DNA from 2 places in the Streptomyces sp. SP17BM10 genome. Region 2 is predicted to be linked to the other one. Evidence: riboswitches for the same ligand, from Rfam matches in the RefSeq annotation. Region 2 holds a riboswitch; the other holds the start of a gene.
What was found. A riboswitch is a leader RNA that binds a small molecule or an ion and turns the genes downstream of it on or off. The one in region 2 is predicted to bind cyclic di-AMP.
Positions count from the first base shown of each region.

Region 1: it holds a riboswitch for cyclic di-AMP, as region 2 does, so the genes downstream of both, PUR71_RS03515 (M23 family metallopeptidase) here and PUR71_RS14980 (M23 family metallopeptidase) in region 2, are expected to answer to the same signal.

Region 1 covers NZ_JAQYXB010000409.1:31,094-38,428, reverse strand. The annotation lists gene PUR71_RS03520 (sensor histidine kinase) at 1-833, shown strand, start outside; gene PUR71_RS03515 (M23 family metallopeptidase) at 1,021-1,977, opposite strand; cyclic di-AMP (ydaO/yuaA leader) riboswitch at 1,980-2,159, opposite strand; gene PUR71_RS03510 (DHA2 family efflux MFS transporter permease subunit) at 2,471-4,003, shown strand; gene purB (adenylosuccinate lyase) at 4,011-5,450, opposite strand; gene PUR71_RS03500 (MarR family winged helix-turn-helix transcriptional regulator) at 5,506-5,961, opposite strand; gene PUR71_RS03495 (DUF3037 domain-containing protein) at 6,060-6,446, opposite strand; gene PUR71_RS03490 (HipA family kinase) at 6,443-7,198, opposite strand.
Region 2 covers NZ_JAQYXB010000565.1:17,431-24,765, reverse strand. The annotation lists gene PUR71_RS14990 (alpha/beta fold hydrolase) at 1-775, opposite strand, end outside; gene PUR71_RS14985 (YiaA/YiaB family inner membrane protein) at 953-1,243, opposite strand; cyclic di-AMP (ydaO/yuaA leader) riboswitch at 1,497-1,655, shown strand; gene PUR71_RS14980 (M23 family metallopeptidase) at 1,668-2,501, shown strand; gene PUR71_RS14975 (hypothetical protein) at 2,554-3,465, opposite strand; gene PUR71_RS14970 (GNAT family N-acetyltransferase) at 3,508-4,113, shown strand; gene PUR71_RS14965 (sensor domain-containing protein) at 4,214-4,972, shown strand; gene PUR71_RS14960 (hypothetical protein) at 5,070-5,810, shown strand; gene PUR71_RS14955 (hypothetical protein) at 5,807-6,925, opposite strand.

The DNA.
Region 1 (7,335 bases), on a different contig from region 2:
ACCGCCTCACCCGCGCGGCCCAGCACATCGCCCGCACCCAGGAGCCGGGCATGACGATCGAGGTCTCCGGCCACGACGAGATCGCACGGTTCGGCGAGGCCTTCAACGCGATGAGCACCGCCCTCGCCGGCTCGCTGGAGAGCCAAGCCCGGCTGATCGCCGACGCCGGCCACGAACTGCGCACCCCGCTGGCATCCATGCGCACCAACGTCGACCTGCTCATCCGCAGCAAGGACTCCGGCCGGCCGCTGCCCGAGGCGACGCTCACCCGCATCCTCGGCAACATGAAGGCGCAGATGACGGAACTCTCCACCCTCATCGGCGACCTGCTCGAACTGTCTCGCCCCGCCGACGCCCGCGGCGCCAGGCCGCTGCCGGTCGTCGCCCTGCACGACATCGCGGCCAGAGCCGTCGAACGGGCCGAACCGCGCGGCCCCGGCCTGGCGTTCGGCGCCGACCTGACGCCCTGGTACGTCCGCGCCGACCCGCACGCGCTGGAGCGCGCCGTGATCAACCTGCTCGACAACGCGGTGAAGTTCAGCCCGCCCGGCGGACGCGTCGACGTGTCGCTGACGGACGGCGAACTCGCGGTCCGCGACCAGGGCCCCGGCATCGCCACCGAGGACCTCCCGCACGTCTTCGACCGCTTCTGGCGCTCCCCGTCCGCCCGCCAACTGCCGGGCTCCGGACTCGGGTTGGCGATCGTCGCCCGCACGGTCCGGGCGTCCGGCGGCGAGGTCGCGCTCGCACCGGCCGGCCCGGACGGCGGCACCGTCGCGACCGTCCGGCTCCCGGGCGCGGCCACGCCACCGCCGCAGACGCCGCCCAACTGAGGGCCGGAGAACGACAGCGACCGGCCCGGCCACGAGGAGTCCTCGTGGCCGGGCCGGTCAGGGCGTGTCCCGCGCCCATGTCCGCCGGTGCGGCGATCACCCGGTCGAGCGGTCACCCGACATGACCATCCCGGTCGATCGTTTCGCCCCGCACCCGCGGTGGTCCGTCATCCCCAAGGGGGACTGCTCAGAGCGCGACGCCGTGCGCCCGGAGGTAGGCGACCGGGTCGATGTCCGAGCCGTACTCCGGTCCGGTGCGGATCTCGAAGTGCAGGTGCGGGCCGGTCACGTTGCCGGTCGCACCGGACAGGCCGAGCTGCTGGCCGACGGTCACGGACTGGCCGACCGTCACACCGATCACGGACAGGTGCGCGTACTGCGCGTACTTGCCGTCGGCGAGCTTGATCTCGACCTCGTTGCCGTAGGCACCGCCGTTGTCGGCCTTCACCACGACGCCGTTGGCGACGGCGCGCACCGGGGTGCCGGTGGAGGCGACGAAGTCCTGGCCGGTGTGGTGGCCGGAGGCCCACATCGAGCCGGCGACGCCATAGGCCTCGCCGAGCACCGGGTTGGCCAGCGGGGCGACGTAGCCGGAGGTGGCGGCGACCGGGGCGGCGGCCGGCGCCTTGGCCGGCTGGGCCACCGTGGCCTGGGTCTGGACCTGGGCACCTGGGGTGGTGGCCTCGGTCTTGACCTGGACCTTCTGCTGCGGAGCGGACTGCGGCTTGGCGGCCGGAGCAGCGGGCTTCTGGGCCGGAGCGGCCGGAGCAGCCGGGGCGGCCTGGGCGGCGATCGCGAGCGACTGACCCGGGAAGATCAGGTTCGGGTCGGCGCCGACGACCGAACGGTTGTGCGCGTACAGCGCCTGCCAACCGCCCTCGACGTGCTTGGCGTCGGCGATCTTCGAGAGGGAGTCACCGCTGACGACCCGGTAGGAGGCGTCGGCCTGGGCGGCGACCGGGGCGGCCGGAGCGGCCGGAGCCGGGGCGGCGGCGACCGGAGCCGCGGGGGCGCCGGGGGCGGTGTGGGCCTGGGCGCTCATCGCGGTGACGAGCGGGAGGGCGAAGGAGACACCGGTGACGGCGGTCGCGATGCCGATGCGGGCGGCGCGGGGCAGGGTGATACGACGAGCCTGAGCAGGCATGGAAGTTTCCTCTCCGACGCCTGCGAGGTGAGCTGTCGGGTTCGGGCTGGAGTTGCCCGGCCGCATGCGCGGCTTCACCCCAAGCCGGTCCTGGACTTCCACGCGAACAGCGCGAATTCCGGTCCGGCGACTTACCTGTGGGTCCCCCGCTCCTGCCGTACAGAGTTCAGTTCGAGCCACCGGGCAGCGGCAGGACTCGGCGTTCCGCCCGGTGGATCCGTCCGGGCTGGCCGGTCGGTCGCTGAACTAAAACTCATCCGTCCGGGTGAAGCAATGTCGATCTCTTGAACCCGCAACAACCCCGACCGCCCCGATGACACTCCGAACGACCCGAAACACTCTCCGTACACAATCCATTCACCCCTCGCAACAGATCGGCAACCCTCCGCCGACAACCCGACCCCTCCGCAAGCGAACCGTCACCGTCCGCATCCACCGGACGCGCCACCGGTGACCCTTGTCACGTGCACCCCGACAGGCGGAGGATCGGGCCGTGGCCACAACCAACGCCGGCACCCTGCGTCTGGGCACCGCACAGGGACGCTGGGTCCTCCTGGCAACGGTGCTCGGCTCCAGCATGGCGATGCTCGACGGCACGGTGGTGAACGTCGCCCTGCCCCGCATCGGCACGGACCTCGGCGCCTCCCTCGCGTCCCTGCAGTGGACGCTGAACGCCTATCTGCTGACGCTCGCCGGGCTCATCCTGCTCGGCGGCGCGCTCGGCGACCGCTACGGCCGGCGCCGGGTCTTCCTGCTCGGCGTGGTCTGGTTCGCCGTCGCCTCCGCGGCCTGCGCCGCCGCACCGAACATCCAGGTGCTGATCGCCGCGCGCGCCGTCCAGGGCATCGGCGGGGCGCTGCTGACGCCCGGTTCGCTCGCCATGCTCCAGGCGGTCTTCCACCCGGACGACCGCTCGGCCGCGGTCGGCCTGTGGTCCGGCCTCGGCGGGGTGTCGGCGGCCGTCGGCCCGTTCCTCGGCGGCTGGCTCGTGGACGGCCCCGGCTGGCGGTGGATCTTCCTGCTGAACCTGCCGCTCGCCGCCGCCGTCATCGCGGTCGCCACCCGCCACGTCCCCGAGAGCCGGGACGAGAGCGCCACCGGCCGCTTCGACGTGCTCGGCTCGGTGCTCGCCGCCCTCGCGCTCGGCGCCATCACCTACGCGCTGACGGCGGCCGGCGAGGGCCTGTCCCCCGCCGTCTGGGTCACCGGCGTGCTCGGACTCGTCCTCTGCGCGGCGTTCATCGCCGTCGAACGCCGTGCCCCCGAGCCGATGCTGCCGCTGGGACTGTTCTCCTCACGGCTGTTCACCGCCGTGAACCTCGTCACCCTCTGTGTGTACGCGGCGTTCAGCGGGGTGTTCTTCCTGCTGGTCGTCCAGTTGCAGATCGTCGCCCACTTCTCGCCGCTGGTGTCCGGCCTGGCGCTGGTCCCGATCACCGTGCTGATGCTCGCGCTGTCCTCACGCGCCGCGCGACTCGGCAAGCGGATCGGCCCGAGGATCCCGCTCACCGTCGGCCCGCTGCTGTGCGCCGCCGGGGTGCTGCTGATGCTGCGGATCGGCGCCGGCTCCTCCTACTGGGCGGACGTCCTGCCCGCGGTGACGGTGATGGGCTCCGGCATGACGCTGCTGGTCGCCCCGCTGACGGCGACCGTGCTCGCGGCCGTGGAGGTGCGGCACGCGGGCATCGCGAGCGGGGTCAACAACGCCGCCGCCCGCGCGGCCGGCCTGCTCGCGGTCGCGGCCCTCCCGGCGCTGGCCGGTCTGAGCGGCGAGGCCTACCGGGTGCCGTCCGCGGTCGACGACGCCTTCCACACCGCGATGCTGATCTGCGCGGGGCTCCTGACCACCGGGGCGATCACCGCGTTCGTCACCATCCGCGGCAACGTGCTGGCCCCCGAGGACCACCCGGTCGCGGAGCCGGACACCGAATGGTGCTGCGGCACGACCCCGCCCCTCGACCCCGGCCACGTCCACACGCCCGAGGGCCCCGCCACCGATCCGGCAGCAGGGCCCTCAAGAAGCTGACAATGCATCAAAGGATGTCGCCCGGTGCGTACTTGGCCGCCTCCGGGTAGCGCGCGGCGACGTCCTCGACCTGACGGACGACCTCGGCCACCTGCGCACCGGCCGCGCCGGTGAACGACAGCCGGTCGGCCAGCAGCGCGTCCAGGGCGGCGCGGTCCAGCGGGATCCGCTCGTCGGCGGCCAGGCGCTCCAGCAGCTCGTTCTCGCGGGCGCCGGCGCGCATCGCGAGCGCGGAGGCGACGGCGTGCTCCTTGATGACCTCGTGCCCGGTCTCCCGGCCGACGCCCGCGCGCACCGCGCCCATCAGCACCTTGGTGGTGGCGAGGAACGGCAGGTAGCGGTCCAGCTCGGCCTCGACCACGGCCGGGAAGGCGCCGAACTCGTCGAGGACGGTCAGGAAGGTCTCCAGGAGGCCGTCGAAGGCGAAGAACGCGTCCGGCAGCGCGACCCGGCGCACGACCGAGCAGGAGACGTCACCCTCGTTCCACTGGTCGCCGGCCAGCTCGCCGGTCATCGACGCGTAGCCGCGCAGGATGACGGCCAGGCCGTTGACGCGCTCGCACGAGCGGGTGTTCATCTTGTGCGGCATCGCGGAGGAGCCGACCTGGCCCTCCTTGAAGCCCTCGGTGACGAGCTCGTGGCCGGCCATCAGGCGGATGGTCTTGGCCAGGCTGGACGGCGCGGCGGCGAGCTGGACGAGGGCGGTGAGCACCTCGAAGTCCAGCGAGCGCGGGTAGACCTGGCCGACGCTGGTGAGGACGTTCTCGAAGCCCAGGTGGCCGGCGACCCGGCGCTCCAGCTCGGCCAGCTTCTCGGTGTCCCCACCCAGCAGGTCCAGCATGTCCTGGGCCGTGCCGACCGGGCCCTTGATCCCGCGCAGCGGGTAGCGGGCGATCAGCTCCTCCAGGCGGCGGAAGGCGACCAGGAGCTCGTCGGCGATGGACGCGAAGCGCTTGCCCAGCGTGGTCGCCTGCGCGGCGACGTTGTGCGAGCGGCCGGCCATGACCAGCTCGGAGTGCTGCGCGGCCAGGCTCGCCAGGCGCACCAGCACGGCCACCGTGCGGTCGCGCACGTGCTCCAGCGACTGGCGGACCTGCAGCTGCTCGACGTTCTCGGTGAGGTCCCGGGAGGTCATGCCCTTGTGGATCTGCTCGTGCCCGGCGAGCTCGCTGAACTCCTCGATCCGGGCCTTCACGTCGTGCCGGGTGATCCGCTCACGGGCGGCGATCGAGCCGAGGTCGACCTGGTCGATCACCCGCTCGTAGTCGGCGACGGCGTTCGCCGGTACCTCGACGCCGAGGTCCTGCTGGGCCTTCAGGACGGCGAGCCACAGGTGGCGCTCGAGGACCACCTTGTGCTCGGGGGACCAGAGCTGGGCCAGGGTCGCCGAGGCGTACCGGGAGGCCAGGACATTGGGGATCTGGGGCTTCGCGCTCACGCTTCGCAAGCCTAACAGCCGAGGTCACGCCGACCGTCGGCGGCCGCCCCGCCACCGGGCGGTGCTACTGCGCGCCGCCCGTCCGGCCGGCCAGCACCGGCAGCACCTGGGAGCAGATCGAGTGCAGCGCGACGCGCTGCTCGTCCGTCATCGCCTCGAAGGCCTGGTGGGTGCGCGCCATCTCGCCGCGGATGCGGGTGAGGATCTCCCGGCCCTGCTCGGTGATCACGACGATCTTCACCCGCCGGTCACCCGCCGCCGCCTCGCGGTGGGCGAGCCCGAGCGACTCCAGCCGGTCGACGATCCCGGTGACGTTGGAGGCGTCGCAGCCCAGCCGCCCGGCCAGCGCGCGCATCGGCACCGGTTCCTGCACCGCACCGAGCGCCTTGGCCTGCGAGGAGGAGAGGCCGTGCCGGGCCGCGGCCGCCGCGAAGTCCTGGAAGTAGGCGGCGCCGACCGCGGCCAGCACCTCCATCAACTCGGCGTTGGTCGGTACGGTCGTCGTCGCTGTCGAACCCATGCGACCAGGGTACGGCCGAGTGCTTCAGTAACTCAAGCTTTGACCACGGCAACCGTCACGGAATCAACCGCTCGGCGCAGCGGCGCCGGCGACCACCCTCAGAGAACCAACTGGTCGAACAACCGCCGCAGCTCCGCCTCCGGGTCCGCGGTCAGCCCGGTATGCACCGGCCCCGGCTGGACGACCGCGCTGCGCGGGGCCGTCAGCCAGCGGAACCGCTGCCCCGGACTGTCCGACGCCGCCGGCCCGGCCTGAGAACCACCCGCGCACACCGCCTCGATCCCGTACAGCGCCTTCCGCACCCCGTGCACGTCCGCCACCGGGTCGAGCGCCAGCAGCCGGGCCTGGTCCAGGTGGGTGCGGGCGGCCAGGTGCGCGTTCTGCCGGCAGTACAGCAGCACGCCGACATTGACGCACTCGCCGCGCTCGACCCGCGGCACCGCGCGGATCACGGCGTACTCGTAGTCGTGCAGTTCGACGCTCATGCGGGCACCTCCGGCAGCCAGTCACGGGGACCGGCCAGTCGCGCGGTCAGCTGGGCGCGGTACGCGGCACGCACCGCGTCCGGCGAGTCGAAGCCCGGCTCGTCCGCCAGCCAGACGTCCGGGATCCGCGCCACGGCGCCCTCGACCGCCGCTTCGGCCAGCGGAGCGAGGTCCTTGTCCGCAGCCGCCAGGTCCGGTCCGGAGCGCACCAGAGCATGGTCGGAGGCGTCGTACGGACGGCGGATCCACGCGTCGGCGCCCGCCCAGTTGTGGTGGAAGATCAGGCTCGCGCCGTGGTCGATCAGGCGCAGCCCACCGGTGGCGACCAGCAGGTTGGGGTTGCGCCAGGAGCGGTCCACGTTGCCGATCAGCGCGTCGAACCAGAGCACCCGCCCGGCCAGGCCCGTGTCGACCTCGAAGCACAGCGGGTCGAAGTTGAGGGCCCCGCTGACGAACGCCATCCCGAGATTGGTCCCGCCACTGGCCCGCATCTGCTCCTGGACCTGCGGATCGGGCTCGCTGCGCGCGAGCACCGGATCCAGGTCGACGGCCACCAGCTCCGGCACCGGCAACCCGAGCCGCCGCCCCAGCTCACCGGCCAACACCTCGGCGACCAGCGCCTTGCGCCCCTGCGCGGCACCGACCCACTTCAGCGCGTACAAGCGACGGTCGTCGGCCTCGACCAGGCCCGGCATCGAACCGCCTTCTCGCAGTGGCGTCACATACCGGACCGCCGTCACCTCAGGAAGCACGCCCCCCACCCTATCGGTGCCCCAGCCCAACTCCACCCCGCATTACCCCGACCGCGCCCCAACGCACCCACCCCCACCACCCCCTCTCCGCAGCCACCCCCTCCGCCACCCCCGGCGAACCCACCCACCCGAAAGCC
Region 2 (7,335 bases):
TGTCGGCCATCGGGTAGTGCCCCGACCCGTCGATCATCACCTTCCGGGCGCCGAGCGCCGCGGTCTGCCGGTCGGCGACGACCTCCGGCTTCGGGAAGTCGGGGTCCTTGGTGCCCATGAGGACGAGCGCCGGGCACCGCACGGCGGCGCTCCAGCCGACGGGCGAGGAGTCGCCGCGGACGTGGCCGCGGGTGGCGGTCCTGCGGCCGGGGGTGCGCAGCGCGTCGACGAGCCCGGCCACGTACGCGTCGAAGTCGGCCGGCTTGGCGCCCGGGTAGGCGAGCTTGCGGTGGTAGAACCCCCAGAACGCCGGCCAGTTGATCACGACCGTTCCCATGGCGTGGACGACGCCGCGCATGAGGGCGTTCTGCGGGAGGTTCTCGATGAAGGCGTCGATCAGGACGATCCCGGCGACCCGTTCGGGCGCGTCCCCGGCGACCTTGACGACGGTCGCCCCGGTGTAGGAGCTGCCGGCCAGGACGGCCCGCTCGATGCCGAGGTGGTCGAGCAGGGCGAGGACGTCGGCGGCGATGGCGCCCGGCGCGTAGTCGTCCCAGACGATCGAGGACTCGCCGAAGCCGCGCAGGTCCATGGTGATGACGCGGCGGCCGGCGGCGGTGAGCAGCGGGACGAGGTGCCGGTACGAGCGGCGGCTGTCGAGCATCCCGGGGAGGAGGACGACGGGGGTGCCGTCGCCCTTCCGGGTGTCGTCGAAGGCGATCCGGCCGCCGGGAACGTCGAGGTACTGGGTGTCCGGGGTGGTGGTGCCGTTCATGGTGGGCCTCCTCGGTCCGCTGCTGCGGTGGCTACCGGCGGTGCTGCCGATAGCCATAAAGCTAAGGCTAATAGCCTTAGCCGTCAAGCTGCCGGCCTACTCCGATGGGAAGAGGCCGCAGCGCCGAGCGGCAGCCCCGCCCCTGGGGTGCCCCCGCCGCTCGGGCGCCCCGCGTCCTCAGGTCCCCTCGACCTTGAACGGGTCGTGCTCGCTGAGCAGCTTCTCCAGTCGGGCCTGGTCCACCCGGGTGACGATCTCGTTCGTCTCCTGCCTGTCCCGGATGACCTTGGCGAGCGTGAAGGACGAGGTGACGGTGTAGAGCAGGCCGATCCCGAGGAAGGCCCGGGTCCAGGCCCCGACCGGCAGGTAGGCGATCCCGATGGCGAGGGCGGTGCCCGACAGGGCGAAGGAGAGCACGGCCTGAAGGTGGTACGCGGCCGTGGTGCGGGACTGCATCGGTGCGTTCATGGCGCCAGGATCGCGGCGGCCGGGCCCGCCGCACATGAGTAGGGGTACTCAGATGGGCCCGTTCGGGCCGCCGTGCGGTGACGCCCGATCACGTTAAGTGGTGTCAGGGGTGGGCAAGAGGCGCAAATCAGTCATAGGGCACAAGCCGCCCGCCCGGTTGTCGGCCGTCCCGGGCGGACGGCTTGGAATCAGGGCGTCCTAGGATTAACGTTTGATAACGCAGCGCGGTCGAAACGCCGTACCCAGACGGCACCGTGCGCCGTCGCCTAATCCCGCCGGCCGGCCTCCGGGCAGGTCAGGGAGCCGGGGAACCACGTTCCTTGGGGTGAATCGGCGGGGCCCCGGCCCGGCCGTAGGAGACCTTCCTGCTCCGAACCCGTCAGCTAACCCGGTAGGCGCGAAGGAAGGAAAGGAGCACGCCTCCGTGGCGTCGACGCACACCCCGGCACAGCCCGCCGGCCCTGCCGCCGGTACCCAGCTCCTCGACCACCCCCGTCCGGTCGAGGACGAGTTCCCGGCCCCGGAGGCCGAGGCCAACCGCCACCGGATGCCGCGTCAGACCCGCGGAGCCTCCCCGCTGCTCGGCGTCACCGCCGTCGCCGCCACCCTGGGCGCCACCGGCTTCGCCTCCGCGACCCCGGCCGCCGCGCCCGCCGTCGAGGCCCCGGACGAGGCCCCGGTCGCGCTCTCCGCCGACCCCGGCCTCGCGCTCGCCGCCCGCATCCAGCAGCAGGCCGACGGCCAGCGCACCGCCGCCGAGGAGAGCGCCCGCGTGCAGGCCGCGCAGGAGGCACAGGCCAAGGCCGCCGCCAAGGAGGCCGAGGCGAAGAAGGCCGCCGACGACGCCGAGAAGGCCAAGGCCGCCGCCCTCACGCTGCCGGTGCGCGACTACAACCTGAGCGCCCACTACGGCCAGAGCGCCCGCTACTGGGCGCACCTGCACACCGGCCTGGACTTCGCCGCCGACACCGGCACCGCCGTGTTCGCGGTCGGCCAGGGCACGATCACCTCGGCCGGCTGGTCCGGTGCGTACGGCTACCGGATCGTCGAGACGCTGCCCGACGGCACCGAGATCTGGTACTGCCACCTCTCCTCGATCATCAAGGGCAGCGGCCAGGTGACCTCCGGCCAGCAGATAGGCAAGGTCGGCGCCACCGGCAACGTCACCGGCCCGCACCTGCACCTGGAGGTCCGCCCGGGCGGCGGCGCCCCGGTCGACCCGGAGACCTGGCTCCAGCAGCGCGGCCTCAACCCCTGAACCCCCGCCGAAGAGCAAGGCCCCGACCGTCACCGGCCGGGGCCTTCCCGGTTCAGTCCCCTTCCGGCACCTCCGACGCCTCCGATCCTTCCGGAGCTTCCGGCAACCGGGCCAGGTACGCCTCGATCTCCGCCGACCCCGGCTCCGGCGCGAGCTCCGGGAACTCCTCGACCAGCAGCCGTGGCAGTCCCGGCACCGTCCACTCGCCGAACAGCGCGAGCGCCGCCTCCACCGCCGCGTCCTCGAACTGCCCGAAGTCCCCGGCCAGTTCGTCCGGCATCGGCCGCCCCAGCGCGTTCAGCTCGGCGAGGTTGCGGTAGCTGCGCCGCATCAGGCCCTGCTCCAGCAGCCGCCGCGCGCCGTCCGTGGCCATGCCGACCGAGAGCACCCGGCCGGGGCCCCAGCCCTGCTCGTCCGGCTCGTCCAGCCACCCGGCCTCCGCCAGTGCGCCGAACGCGTCCAGCCGCTCCTCCTCGGCCAGTTCGAGGAACCCGGCGAGCCAGTCCCGCACCGCCTCCCCGTCCGCGACGTCCACTCCGTGCGCGCGCAGCAGGACCGCGTACAGCCGGGGCCACGTCACCAGGTCGGCCCGGCGCAGCAGTCCCGCCGCGACCTCGCCCTGCCACTCGGCCTCGGCGTGCAGCCGCTCCTGCCGCTTGGCGTTGAGCCGCTTCGCCGCCCGCTGGTGGTCGACCAGGAGCCGTACGGCCTCGCCGTACGCGAACGGGTCGTCGTCGGGGGCGGGCTGGACGTACAGGTGGAGCCGCTCGTACAGCAGGTGCTCCACGGCGTCCGAGGTCAGTTCGGGCCAGCCGTCGCGCATCCTGCCCTCGCCCAGCTCCAGCAGCGCCAGCACCGCGCGCACCGGCGCCTCGGCCACCGGGGTGCGGCCCTCCGCCGCCGCCCAGGCGAGCAGGTCGGCGGCCCTGGTGCGCGGGGCGAGCCGCAGGTCTTCGTCGTTCATAGCTCGAACGGTAACCGCTGGTCGGGGGTAGGGTCGGCAGCCATGGTCCCCGTACGTCTCACCGGCCCCCGGCTGGCCATCCGCGAGTACCGCCACACCCCGGAGGAACTGGACGCGCTGCACGCGCTGTTCGGCGACCCGGAGGTCACGCGGTACCTCCCGTTCGAGCCGCGCGACCGCGAGGACTGCGCGGACCAGCTCGCCCTCTACCTGGAGGGGGCGATGGAGGAGGAGCGCGACACCTACCGGCTGGCCGTCACCCTCCACACCGGGCCCGGCGCGGACGACGACCCGGCGGACGCCCCGCCGATCGGCCAGGCCGCCCTCACCGTCGGCCCGTACCGGTCCGCCGAGCTCGGGTACGTGCTGCGCCGGGACGTCTGGGGGTACGGCTACGGGAGCGAGATCGCCCGGCTGCTGTGCGTCCTCGCCTTCGACCGCCTCGGCCTGCACCGGCTGGCCGCGTCCGTGGACGTCGACAACACGGCCTCCGTCCGGGTGCTCGGGAAGCTCGGCTTCCAGCGGGAGGGCCGGATCCGGCACGACGTCCTCAAGGGCGGCATCTGGTCCGACTCGTACCTGTACTCGCTCCTCGCCGACGAGTGGCGGGGGAGCGGTACGGGCGAAACGGTGGGCACGGGGGGTTAACCCCACCCCCGATCCGCCAGGTCTCCGGATGCCGCCGCACCACCCCGCCCCACAAGAATGAGACCGTCAGCAGGGGACGAGACGAACAGGGGCCGGGGACATGAGCAGTACCTCCACCACGCACGACCGCGACTGGGGCTTCCTGGACGACCGCGACACCCGTGGCACCGAGCAGGCCGGAAGCCGCCCCGCCCGGGCCCGCCGCACCGAGGAGCCGCCGCCGTTCTGGCGGGCGCCGTTCTCCGCGCACTACTACCGCGAGGTCGGCTACGTCCTCACCGGCCTGCCGGTCGCGATCGCGGGCTTCACCGTCGCCGTCGTCCTCTTCTCCTTCGGCGCCGGCACCTTCGTGACCGTCCTCGGCCTGCCCGTCCTGGCCGGGCTGACGGTCGTCGCCCGCGGCTTCGGCCGGCTGGAGCGGTCCCGGGCCCGCGGCATGCTCGGTCTGGACGTGTCCGGCCCGGAGCCGGTGCGCCGGAGCCGGCCGGGCACGTGGGGCGCGATCACCGCACGGCTGGCGGACGCGGCCGGGTGGAAGGGCGTGCTGCACCAGGTGGTCATGTTCCCGTGGGCGGTGTTCAGCTTCGCCATGACGCTGGTGTTCCTGCTGGTCGGCTGGACGATGGCGCTCTACCCGCTCTATCACTGGGTCTTCCCGACCTTCACCTCGTGGCGGGGCTACAGGCTGTTCGACTACACGGACGGCAAGGGCGTCGAGCACGTCTACTTCGTCGAGGGCGCCGGGCAGATCGCCGCGGTGTCGGTGGCCGGCATCGTGATCGTCTTCCTCACCGCGCAGCTGGTCCGCGGCCTGACCAACGTCAACCGGGCCGCGATCCAGGGCCTGTGCGGCCGCTGAGCCGCCGAGCGAGCCCTCCCCGTGGCCGCCCACGGCCCCGACCGCGCCCCGGCACGCTCCGGATGCGGCCGGGGCCGGCCCGTGTTCGGATGGCCGCGTGGCCGACGACACCCCAGCCGCGGACCCGGACCTCCTGGTCACCTCCCGCCCCCTGGACGAGTACTGCGCGCTCTTCGGCCTCACCCGCGCCCGGCTCGCCGCCCTGCCGGGGCCGGTGCTCGACTGCCCCGGCGGCGCCGCCGGCCTCCCCGCCGAAGCCCGCGCCCTCGGCTGCCGCGTGATCGCCGCCGACCCGGCCTACGCCCTGCCCCCGCCCGCCGTCGCCGCCCACGCGCTCGCCGCCCGGGCCGCGATGGCCGCCGCGATGACCGCCCGCCCCGAGCTCTACCCGCCCGCGCGGCTGATCCCGCCCGACCGCTACCTGCGCAGCTGGGACCGCGCCCGCCGGCTGTACGTCGCCGACGCCGCCGCCCACCCGGAGCGGTACGTGGCCGCCGCGCTGCCCCGACTGCCGTTCGCGGACGGCACGTTCGCCCTCACCCTGAGCGGCTACCTGCTCTTCGCCTACCCCGAACGCTTCGGCCCGGCCCGGCAGGTGGACGCCCTGGCGGAGCTGGTCCGGGTGACCTCCCCGGACGGCGAGGCGCTCGTCCACCCGCTGCACGACGGCCGCGGCCGGGCCTGCGGCCACCTCGACGCCCTGCGGTACGCGCTCGGGCAGCGCCGGGTCACCAGCGAGATCCGCCGCTTCCCGCGCGCCGGGGACGGTCACACCCGCCGCGTCCTCGCGCTGCGGGCCGCCGACCACCGCCGCCGCGAGGCCGGCCGCACGGCCTAGGAGCCCTCCCCCGGAGCCGCTTGCTGCGGCGGAACGGCGGCGGGTACGGCTACCGCTGCCTGCGGATCGGTCAGTGCCCCCAACCGGGACAGGATCTTCTCCGCCAGCCAGCTCCGGTCCGAGCCGTACGGAATGCCGTTCGGCAGCATCAACTGCCCCGCCACGGCGTCCCTCAGCCGCTGCGCCTCCGCGCCCGCCAGCCCGGAGAGCAGGCCCCGCGCGGCCAGCAGCGCGTGGTACTGCTCGAACCCCGAGCGCGGGTGCTCGATCGCGTCCAGCACGCTCGACAGGTCGGCCAGTGCCGGATCGCCCTGCATGAGCGCGAGCGCCTGGATGCGGCGGCCCTCCGAGCCGTCCGCGTAGAGGTCCCGCACCTGGTCGGCGGTCAGCGCCGAGCGGCGCGCGGTCGAACGGACCTCGGCCACCACGCCGTCCGGCCCGGCCGCCGCCGACACCGCGGACGGCGGCAGCTGCGCGGCGAGCGCGCCCGGCCGGTCCGCGCTGCCACCCAGCACGCCGAGCTGTTGCATCGCGCGCACCCGCAGGTCGTCCGCGCCGACCTTGTCGCCGTGGCGGTCGCGGTCCTGCCCGGCCAGGAAGAGGTCCAGGGCCTGGTCCGCGTCGGTCAGTACCTGGGGCAGCGCGAGGCGGGTCACCAGCCAGCCGGCCAGGAAGCCGAAGACCACGAAGTACAGCACCAGCGCCGCCGCGAACGGCACCGCCGCGTCCTCGCCGCCCAGCGCCGGCGCTAGCGCGGTGCCGAGCTGGTGCAGCCGCTCGCCGAGCGAGCCGAGCTGGGTCAGCCCGACACCGAGCAGCACCTTGGTCAGCCAGTCCGAGACCTGCTCCAGGTTGGTGTTCGGCGCGTACGAGCCCTGCGGCTCGCCGGAGCCGTTGCGCACCCGCGGCACGCCGAACAGGAAACCGAGCGCACCGCCGACCACCGACGCCGCCCCGACGATCACGAGCCCGCCGCCGAGCGCCTGCCAGGCGTGGGCCCGGCCGAGCGAGAAGAGCAGCAGGCCGAGCAGACCCGTCCCGAACAGGACGGCGGCCGCGGCCCGTTGAGCCGTCCGCAGGGCCGCCGTACCCGTCCGCCGCCGCGCCTTCGTCATCGCGTACCCCCTGTGCCCGCGTCGCTCCGCTCCGGAACCCCGGCCGACTCTAGCGCCGTGATCACGTCACGGAAACGCCCTGGTGCCGCGGCGACGACCGCCGGAGAACGCAGACGGCCCGTGGGCTGCTCCTCCGCGCCGGCCCGTGCACTGGCCGGGCGCCGAGGCACCGGGGATGTACCGGTGAGCCCACGGGCCGGGTGACTGCTGTGGATTTCGCCTGCCGGGAGCCCACGGGCTCCACCCTGCGCAGGCAGGGGCGGCTCTAGCGAGCAGCCACCTCACGCATCCTGATGGAACTCAATTCAGGATCACCTCCTTTCAGTGTGCCGCCACTGTAGGCAGCGCTCCGAGGGGAGGGCAACGGATTATTCGGCGGGACCGCTCGCCGGAACGTCCACGGGAACGCG